Regions from separate parts of the Larsenimonas rhizosphaerae genome, predicted to be linked through region 2. Evidence: predicted binding sites of a transcription regulator. Region 2 holds the regulator's gene; the other holds the start of a gene.

Region 1 (4,723 bases), on a different contig from region 2:
TGAAAACTTCGACAGCCTGGATTCGGTGTAACGCATTGCCGCAAAGGACTTGGGATCGTCCGGGCTGCCCCAGTTTCCCTGTCCATCCACCAGCGGATAGCGATAACTGAAGGGCTGCGCCATCAACACCATGGCTTCGTAACAGGCACTGTCACCATGCGGATGGAACTTGCCCAGCACGTCCCCCACGGTACGCGCCGACTTCTTGTACTTTGCCGTGGCGTGCAGGGCCAGTTCACTCATGGCGTAAACAATGCGCCGCTGCACCGGCTTCAGGCCATCGCCGATATTGGGCAGGGCGCGATCGAGAATGACGTACATGGAATAGTCCAGATACGCCTTTTCGGTATAACGGCTGAGAGGAAGACGTTCAACATCTCCCTCCTGCACATGAATGTCCATGCTCATTTACATCATGCCTTGTCTTCGGGCCGAGCCATCGCTGCCACCCCGTCGGTTTCTGCAAGGCCTATCGGCAGACAGACAGGGTGATGATCGACAGCCTTCGGCAGTACATCATGGTTGGCGTAACACGCCTGGGGCCGGCCTGAGCACGGGCACCGGCGTGTTCGACGTGGTGTATCCTGCTGCCTGATACCTGCGGGTACGGGCAGCGAATCTAGAGTTCGATGTCGGCCATGTTGCCGCAGCTTTCAAGCCAGATGCGACGATCACCTGCCCGCTTCTTGGCCAGCAGCCTGTCGAGTACGGCATTCGTGTCGTCCCCTTCCTCGCGGGTCAGCTGTACCAGTCGCCGGGTATCTGCTGCCATGGTCGTCTCACGCAACTGAAGCGGGCTCATTTCCCCCAGCCCCTTGAAGCGCTGCACGTTCGGCGTACCCCGCTTGCCCTTCAGGCGCGTCAGAATGGCGTTCTTTTCACTTTCATCCAGGGCGTAATGCACTTCCTTGCCCAGATCGATCCGGTAAAGCGGCGGCATGGCAACATGAACATGGCCCGCATCCACCAGCACCGGGAAGTGACGAACAAACAACGCACACAACAGCGTGGCAATATGCAATCCGTCGGAATCGGCATCTGCCAGAATACAGATGCGGTGATACCTGAGCTTTGACAGGTCATTGCTGGCCGGGTCCATGCCCAGCGCTACCGCAATATCGTGAATTTCCTGAGAGCCGAGCACATCGTGAGAGTCGACCTCCCAGGTATTCATGATTTTACCCTTGAGCGGCAGAATGGCCTGGGTTTCACGATCACGGGCCTGCTTGGCGCTTCCTCCGGCACTGTCCCCCTCGACCAGAAACAGCTCACTGCGGGCCGGATCCTGCCCGCTGCAGTCCGCCAGCTTGCCGGGCAGCGCCGGCCCCTGGGTGACCTTCTTGCGAGCGACCTTCCTGGACGAGCGCATACGGCGCTGTGCGGCGCTGATCACCATCTCGGCAATCGCTTCGGCTTCAGCAGTATGCTCATTGAGCCATAGAGAGAAGGCGTCCTTGACCACGGCAGAGACAAAGGCGGCCACACTTCGTGAAGACAATCGCTCCTTGGTCTGCCCTGCAAACTGCGGGTCATGCATCTTGACCGACAGCACAAAGGCGCAACGCTCCCAGATATCATCGCCGGTCAGCTTGACGTTTTTCGGCAACAGCCCGCGGTAATCACAGAACTCCCGCAGGGCATCCACCAGCCCGCTGCGAAAACCGTTGACATGCGTCCCGCCCAGTGGCGTGGGAATGAGGTTGACGTAGGATTCCATCAGCGCCTCGCCGCCTTCGGGCAGCCACTGAATCGCCCAGTCCACCGCATGGGCCTCATCCTCAAAGGCCCCCATGAAAGGCGAGCTCGGCACCACCTCGAATCCGTCGGTAGCCTGGCTCAGGTAATCCCGCAGGCCATCCTCGAACTGCCAGACCGTCTCGGTACCGGCGCTGTCAATCAGCGTGACCTTGAGCCCCGGGCACAGTACCGCCTTGGCCCGCAGCAGATGCGAGAGCCTAGAGACCGAGACCCTGGGCGTATCAAAATACGCAGCCTCCGGCCAGAACCGCACCACCGTGCCTGTTACCCGTTTGGCACAGGTACCAATGGTGTGCAGGTCCTCGACCTTCTCGCCCTTTTCAAAGGCAATGGCCTGGCGCTGACCGCCTCGGGCGACTTCGACTTCAAGCCGGGTGGAGAGCGCATTGACTACCGACACCCCCACCCCATGGAGGCCACCGGAAAAGCGGTAGCTGGCATCGGAGAACTTGCCACCGGCATGAAGGCGCGTCAGGATCAGCTCGATGCCGCTGACGCCATGTTCCGGGTGGATATCGGTCGGCATGCCGCGACCGTCGTCAGAGACTTCTACACAGCCGTCTTCATGCAGGCGGATGATGATGCTGTGAGCATGGCCGGCCAGTGCTTCATCCACACTGTTATCGACCACCTCCTGCACCAGGTGATTGGGTCGGGACGTCTCGGTGTACATCCCGGGACGCTTTCGAACCGGCTCCAGGCCGGAAAGCACCTCAATGGCGCTGGCACTATATTCGCTCATGGATTCCAGACGTTATGACAGACATTCAACGAGGTCGGCACGGTTCAGGGTCAAACCACCCTGGGCCAGTACCGTCGGCAGGAAATCGGCGTAGCGATCAAGTCCGTGGGTATCACCCTCACTCAACAGCGTGCGGCTTCCCTTGAGCAATTGCTCTGCCTCACGGTAATCAAGGGTGTCATCGGCGGTGCCATAAATGGCAAGGCACCGTTCCATCCGGCGTGGAGAGGTTACCTCCAGCGCCTTGAGTTCATCGACGAACGCAGGCTCGATAAAGCAGGCATCGCCCGTATAGGGGTTTTCATGTGTGGTACCCACCCATTGGCTCGCCAGCATCGACGGGCGCACGGCGGGATTGATCAATACCAGCGCCTCGACATCAAATCGTTCGGCAAGCCCCAGTCCCACGAAACCGCCCAGCGAACTGCCAATGACCAGCGTACGGCCCGGCAACGCCCTGAAGGCCGCTTCAGCGATGGCAAACGCCTCACCCGGGCGCGGGATCAGATGGGGAGCATGAAAATCCGGCCGCGGAGTGGCCAGAGCACAGGCCTTGCGAGTCATCTCGCTTTTCCAGGCAGAAGGATGGCTGTTGAACCCGTGCAGGTACAAAACATGATCGACGGTGGCCATGGTTATCCTCTCGCGCTGATGGCGCAACTACTGTACATATAAACAGCCACCGTGAAAAGTACGCCGCATCCCGTATCCGGAATGCGGCGCCGGGCAACCCGGGCTTAGTGTTCGCGTGTCTGCTGCCAGACGGTTTCGATCAGATGACGGCTGGAGGTGTCGAGGGACTCGACGCCCTTGCCGGTGCGAATGATTTCCTCAGTAGCATTGGCAATTTCCTTGCCAAGCTCAACGCCCCACTGATCGAAGGAATCAACGTCCCAGATCGTGCCCTGGACAAACACCTTGTGTTCGTACAGTGCAATCAGTGCGCCCAGGGTCTCAGGCGTCAGCTGTTCAATCAGAAGCGTCGAGGACGGCTGGTTGCCGCGGTAGCGCTTGTAGGGCGGTGCATCGGCATTGCCGCCTTCGACCGCATCATCACCCAGCATCAGCACACGGGACTGGGCAAAGCAGTTCGACAGGGATAGACGATGCTGTGCCTTGAGGTCACGACGCAGTCCTTCATCCTCGATGTAATCGTAACGCTCGATCGGAACAATAAAGTCGCAGGCTACCGGCTGGGTGCCCTGATGCAGCAACTGGTAAAAGGCGTGCTGACCGTTCGGCCCGATTTCACCCCAGATCACCGGGCAGGTCGAGTAATCAACCGGCTGGTTATCGCTGGTAACGGACTTGCCGTTGGATTCCATCTCGAGCTGCTGGAAATAGCCCGGCATGTGCTTGAGACGTCCGTCGTACGGCAGTACCGCCAGCGAACGAATATTCAGAAAGTTCACGTTCCAGATACCGGCCAGGCCGAACAGCACCGGCAGGTTCTCCTTCAGGGGTGCTGTACGGAAGTGCTCGTCCATTTCGTGGGCGCCGGCCAGCAGGCGACGGAAGTTGTCCATGCCGATGTGCAGGGCGATCGGCAGGCCAATGCCGCTCCACAATGAATAACGGCCACCGACCCAGTCCCAGAACAGCAGCTGGTTGTCGGCATGAATGCCCCACTCGCTCATTTTCTCGGGCTTGGTCGATACTCCGATGAAATGCTGGTGCTTGATGAAGCCTTCGCTGCAGCCCTTCAGCCAGAACTTCAGCCACTCCATCGCAGTCTCGGCGTTCGACAGGGTGTCGATGGTGCCGAAGGATTTCGAGGACAGGATAAACAGGGTGGTTTCAGGATTGACGTCCGGCAGGAGGTCGGCAAGCTGCGAGCCATCGATGGTTGACGCAAAGTGTACGTTCACGTGATGGACATCGTCGGGTGCAAAGGCATCCAGCGACTGACTGACCATCAACGGCCCCAGATCGGACCCACCGACCCCGAGGTTGATCACGTCCGTGATCGGCTTGCCGGTCGCGCCGCGCCACTGGCCGGCATGAACCCGCGATACCAGCACCTCCATGCGGCCCAGGGTAGCATGCACGTCACTGACGACATCCTGTTCATTGACATGCAGCTCGCTGGACTCCGGCAGGCGCAGGGCCGTATGCAAGGCCGGACGCCCCTCGGTGACATTGACCTGGCCGCCACTGAACAACTGCTCGATGGCCCCGGACATGTTCCGCTCCTCGGCCAGCGCCATGAGACCGTCCAGGGTC
Region 2 (4,723 bases):
ATCAAGCAGCAGATGGAGCAGGATTCCTGATCAGGGAATGACTGCCGCTAAAAAGCCGCCCTTCGGGGCGGCTTTTTTTATGTCTGCTCGATTGTGTCAGAATCGGTCTGTGGCTTGGCATAACCATGGTAACCATAGGTCCGTGGCGGTATCAGCCTTCGTCATCCATGCGCTGTTCAGTGAGTGCCTGTTCCCATCCGCCAAGGTCCTTGAACCGATTGACCATGGCGCAGAAAAGGTCGGCAGTACGCTCTGTATCGTATCGGGCGGAATGAGCTGACTGGCTGTCAAAGGGAATACCTGCAGCGCGACAGGCGCGTGCCAGAACCGTTTGGCCGTACACGAAGCCACCCAGAGTAGCCGTGTCGAAGCTCGAGAAGGGATGAAAGGGATTGCGTTTGAGTCCCTGGCGTTCGATAGCGGCATTTAAAAAGCCGTGATCGAAGGCGGCATTATGGCCTACCAGAATAGCTCGTGTGCAGTTATGTGACTTGATGGCCTTGCGTACAGGCTTGACCAGTGCATCGAGCGCTTCCTTTTCACTGACGGCAATGTCCTTTCGAAACGGGCTGTCCAGCTGAATGCCGGTGAAATCAAGAGCGGCCTGTTCGATATTGGCGCCCTCAAAGGGCGTGATATGAAATGCCCATGTTTCGTCGGGCATCAGGTTGCCCTGGTCATCCATGGTCAGGGTGGTGGCCGCAATCTCGAGAATGGCATCTGTTTTCGAGTTGAAGCCACCTGTTTCGAGGTCCATTACCACCGGCAGGAAGCCACGAAAACGACGAGCCATTAAAGCTGCCGGGCTGGCATCGGTCATAAAGTATCCTTACTGGGAGGCCGCGCTGGGCACACACATGAAACGTGAAGTGAAAAGGGTTAGTGCAAAGTGTAACAGGTGATCATGGGGCCGTCTCACGTGCGTAGGCAGAAGCGGTGTTCGCCACGGGAGAGGGACGTTATAATCATTGAAACTGGCGCCTGCGCGTAATAAAGCGATACGCTATTTTCGTGAGCTTCATCATCAACGAGGAGAAAAGCATGTCCGATGTGAAGAAGGTCGTTCTTGCCTATTCAGGTGGATTGGACACTTCGGTAATTGTCAAATGGTTGCAGGAAACCTATGACTGTGAAGTGGTGACCTTCACTGCCGATCTGGGGCAGGGCGAGGAAGTAGAGCCGGCCAGGGCCAAGGCTGAAGCATTGGGCGTGAAGGAAATCTACATCGAGGATCTGCGTGAAGTCTTTGTGCGCGATTATGTATACCCGATGTTTCGCGCCAACACCATCTACGAGGGCGAGTACCTGCTGGGTACGTCCATCGCCCGTCCGTTGATTGCGCGTCGTCTGATTGAAATTGCCAATGAAACCGGTGCCGATGCCATTTCACACGGTGCGACCGGCAAGGGCAACGATCAGGTGCGCTTCGAGTTGGGTGCCTATGCCCTCAAGCCTGGCGTCAAGGTCATTGCGCCCTGGCGTGAGTGGGATCTGAATTCGCGCGAAAAGCTGATGGGGTATTGCGAAGAGCATGATATCCCGGTTGATTTTGCCAAGAACAAGAAGAAGTCACCTTATTCCATGGATGCCAATCTGCTGCACATCTCTTACGAGGGTGGCAATCTGGAAGATCCGTGGGAGGAAGCAGAAGAAGACATGTGGCGCTGGAGCGTCAGTCCGGAAGCGGCACCGGACACGCCGACCTATGTCGAGCTTACCTACGAGCACGGCGACATTGTGGCCATCGATGGTCAGCCGATGAAGGCGCATGAAGTGCTGTCCTGGCTGAACCGGGTCGGTGGCGAAAACGGCATCGGTCGCCTTGATATCGTTGAAAACCGCTATGTTGGCATGAAATCACGTGGCTGCTATGAGACACCGGGAGGCACCATCATGCTTCGTGCCCATCGGGCCATCGAGTCTCTGACGCTGGACCGTGAAGCGGCGCATCTGAAGGATGAGCTGATGCCGCGTTACGCCGAGGTGATCTACAACGGTTACTGGTGGAGCCCGGAGCGAAAAATGCTGCAGGCTGCAATCGATGAAACGCAGAAGGTAGTCAACGGTGTGGTTCGCCTCAAGCTCTACAAGGGGAATGTGATTGTGGCTGGCCGAAAATCGGACGATTCCCTGTTCGACGCCTCGATTGCCACCTTCGAAGATGATGCCGGTGCCTATGACCAGAAGGATGCTGAGGGCTTTATCAAGCTCAATGCCCTGCGTCTGCGCATTGCCGCTTCACGCGGCCGTGACACTGACTGAGTCGTGGTTATGCCCTGTGTAAAAAAAGCCTCCCGGAAGGGAGGCTTTTTTATGCAGTCGGCAAGGGCAGGTCAGTGCAGCCCACCATTTTCACCGCCTCTGATGATGCCAACACCGATTCCTTCAATGGAAAAGCTGTGGGTTGTCGGATCGATGCAGATAGGGTCGAAATCAGTGTTCTCGGCCAGGAGATACACTGTGTCGTCGCGCCGATCCAGACGCTTGACGGTGACTTCATCGTCGATGCGGGCCACAACGATCTGGCCATTTCGTGCTTCGCTGGTACGATGAACCGCCAGTAAATCACCGTCCAGGATGCCGATGTCCTTCATTGACAGGCCGCGGACACGAAGAAGGTAGTCTGCGCCGGGACTGAAGTAATTTGACGGCAGGGGGCAGTAGCGGTCGATATGGGCCTCTGCCAGAATCGGTGAGCCAGCGGCCACTTCGCCGATGACCGGAAGGCCGCTCTCGGCCGTGTCCTCGGTCTGCGGCAGGCGAATACCGCGAGACGTACCCGGAATCATGTCGATGGCACCCTTTTTCTGCAGGGCGCGAAGATGTTCTTCCGCGGCATTGGCGGAACGAAAGCCCAGCGCCCGTGCAATTTCTGCTCGAGTGGGCGGGTAGCCATACTCCTGGAGTGTTCGCCTTATAAAGTCGTACACTTCCTGTTGTCGCGCAGTCAGCGGGCGTGCCATGGAAACTCCATATTGAAAGGGTGTACAGCCTGTGATTTTATCCAGTCCTTTACGCTCTGCCAAGCAACATTCAAGGGTGACAGGACGGAAAAGAACATATGGAGCAGACAACTACTTCGGAGCGGATCCTCGATGCCGCCGAGGCGCTCTTTGTGGAGCACGGGTTTACCGAAACCTCGTTGCGTGTGATCACGCGCAAGGCCGACGTTAATCTGGCGGCAGTGAATTATCATTTTGGTTCCAAGACGGCCCTTATCCAAGCGGTCTTTGCGCGCCATTTCGATCCGTTCGCCGAGTTGTTTGGCGCCGCTCTGGAGCGTTTGAAAGCTGATTCGCCGCCGTCTCTGGATGTGCTGATAGATACCCTGATTCACTGCGCGCTCAACACCTCCTCATCTCACGGTGATCTTCGCGTGTTCATGAAGTTGCTGGGAATGGCCTATACCCGCCATCAACCGAATCTGCGCGAGTACCTGCAGGATCATTATCGTCCACTGTTTGCCGACTTCATTGATCTGGTTACACAGGCAACTCCAAGGCTGCGGCGTGAAGATCGATTCTGGCGCCTGCATTTTCTACTGGGATCGATCGTGTTTACCCTGTCCAGTCTGGATACTCTGCGCGGCATGCATCCCGGTGAAACCGGCCATATGCCCGTACGTGCTCTGGCCGGCCAGGTTCGGCCAATGGTGCTGGCCACTCTGCAGGCACCTTCTACGGACTCCGCAGCCATTAGCCCCTTTTCTCAAGAGACTTCCTTATGACGTTATCCATTGGCCCGGTCATGCTCGATATCGCCGGTACGCAGTTGACTGACGAGGAGGCGACGCTACTGGCCTCGCCGGCAGTGGCGGGTGTCATCCTCTTTTCTCGAAATATTGATGACGCCTTCCAGGTGCGTGAGCTGTGTGCCTCGATTCGACAGGTCAATCCGGCACTTCTGATTGCCATTGATCAGGAGGGGGGGCGAGTTCAACGGCTGGTGACGGGGGTTACCCGTTTGCCGCCCATGGCAGGTTTCGGGCAGCTTGCACAACGGGAAGGGCAAACTGTAGCGGTGAGTGTGGCGCGTGATACCGGTTGGCTGCTTGGTATGGAAATGGCCGCTGTCGGGGTTGATTTTTCCTTCGCGCCGGTTCTGGACGTTGACAGCGACCGGTGCCCGGCCATCGGCAACCGCGCCTTTTCCGATGACCCCGATATGGTGGCTGCGCTGGCCGGAGCCTTCATCGAAGGGTTGCGTGAAGCCGGTATGGCCAGTGTCGGCAAGCATTTTCCGGGGCATGGTCATGTAGCACTGGATTCCCATCTGACCCTGCCGGTAGATGATCGGTCCTTCAAGGAAATCGAGTCCATCGATCTGGTGCCTTTCAGGCATCTGGCGCCGCATTTGACCGCCATCATGCCGGCACACGTCTGTTATCCGGCATTTGATGACCGGCCCGCCGGATTTTCGCCAAGCTGGCTGGGGCTTTTACGGGAAAGCCTGGGGTTCAAGGGTGTGGTGATTTCCGATGATTTGTCCATGAAAGGGGCGCACGGCGCCGGTACACCGCTGGCACGCGCGGAAATGGCACTGGCAGCAGGTTGTGACATGGTACTGATATGTAATGATCCTGACGGCGCTCGCCAGGCGGTTGCCGGCTTCGAGGGGCGTGAGCTGGGCGGTCGCGGTCTGTCCCGTCTACGGTTCGGCCGGGCCCGCCCTTCGCTGGAGGCGCTGGAAGCCCTTGGTCGATGGCGCAAGATTCATGCGCGGT

The links. The regulator LexA, encoded in region 2, represses DNA repair genes until DNA is damaged. The targets are predictions, from matches to a motif close to TACTGTNTANNTANACAGTA.
Region 1: a site for LexA is predicted at 3,162-3,181, ahead of OQ287_RS10725 (YqiA/YcfP family alpha/beta fold hydrolase). Genes of this name have one in related genera too.

The regions. Positions count from the first base shown of each region.
Region 1 covers NZ_JAPIVE010000003.1:143,040-147,762, forward strand. The annotation lists gene parC (DNA topoisomerase IV subunit A) at 1-408, opposite strand, end outside; gene parE (DNA topoisomerase IV subunit B) at 620-2,500, opposite strand; gene OQ287_RS10725 (YqiA/YcfP family alpha/beta fold hydrolase) at 2,513-3,133, opposite strand; gene pgi (glucose-6-phosphate isomerase) at 3,238-4,723, opposite strand, start outside.
Region 2 covers NZ_JAPIVE010000001.1:1,202,653-1,207,375, reverse strand. The annotation lists gene rpsA (30S ribosomal protein S1) at 1-30, shown strand, start outside; gene rnt (ribonuclease T) at 152-820, opposite strand; gene OQ287_RS05605 (argininosuccinate synthase) at 1,042-2,262, shown strand; gene lexA (transcriptional repressor LexA) at 2,334-2,963, opposite strand; gene OQ287_RS05595 (TetR/AcrR family transcriptional regulator) at 3,062-3,727, shown strand; gene nagZ (beta-N-acetylhexosaminidase) at 3,724-4,723, shown strand, end outside.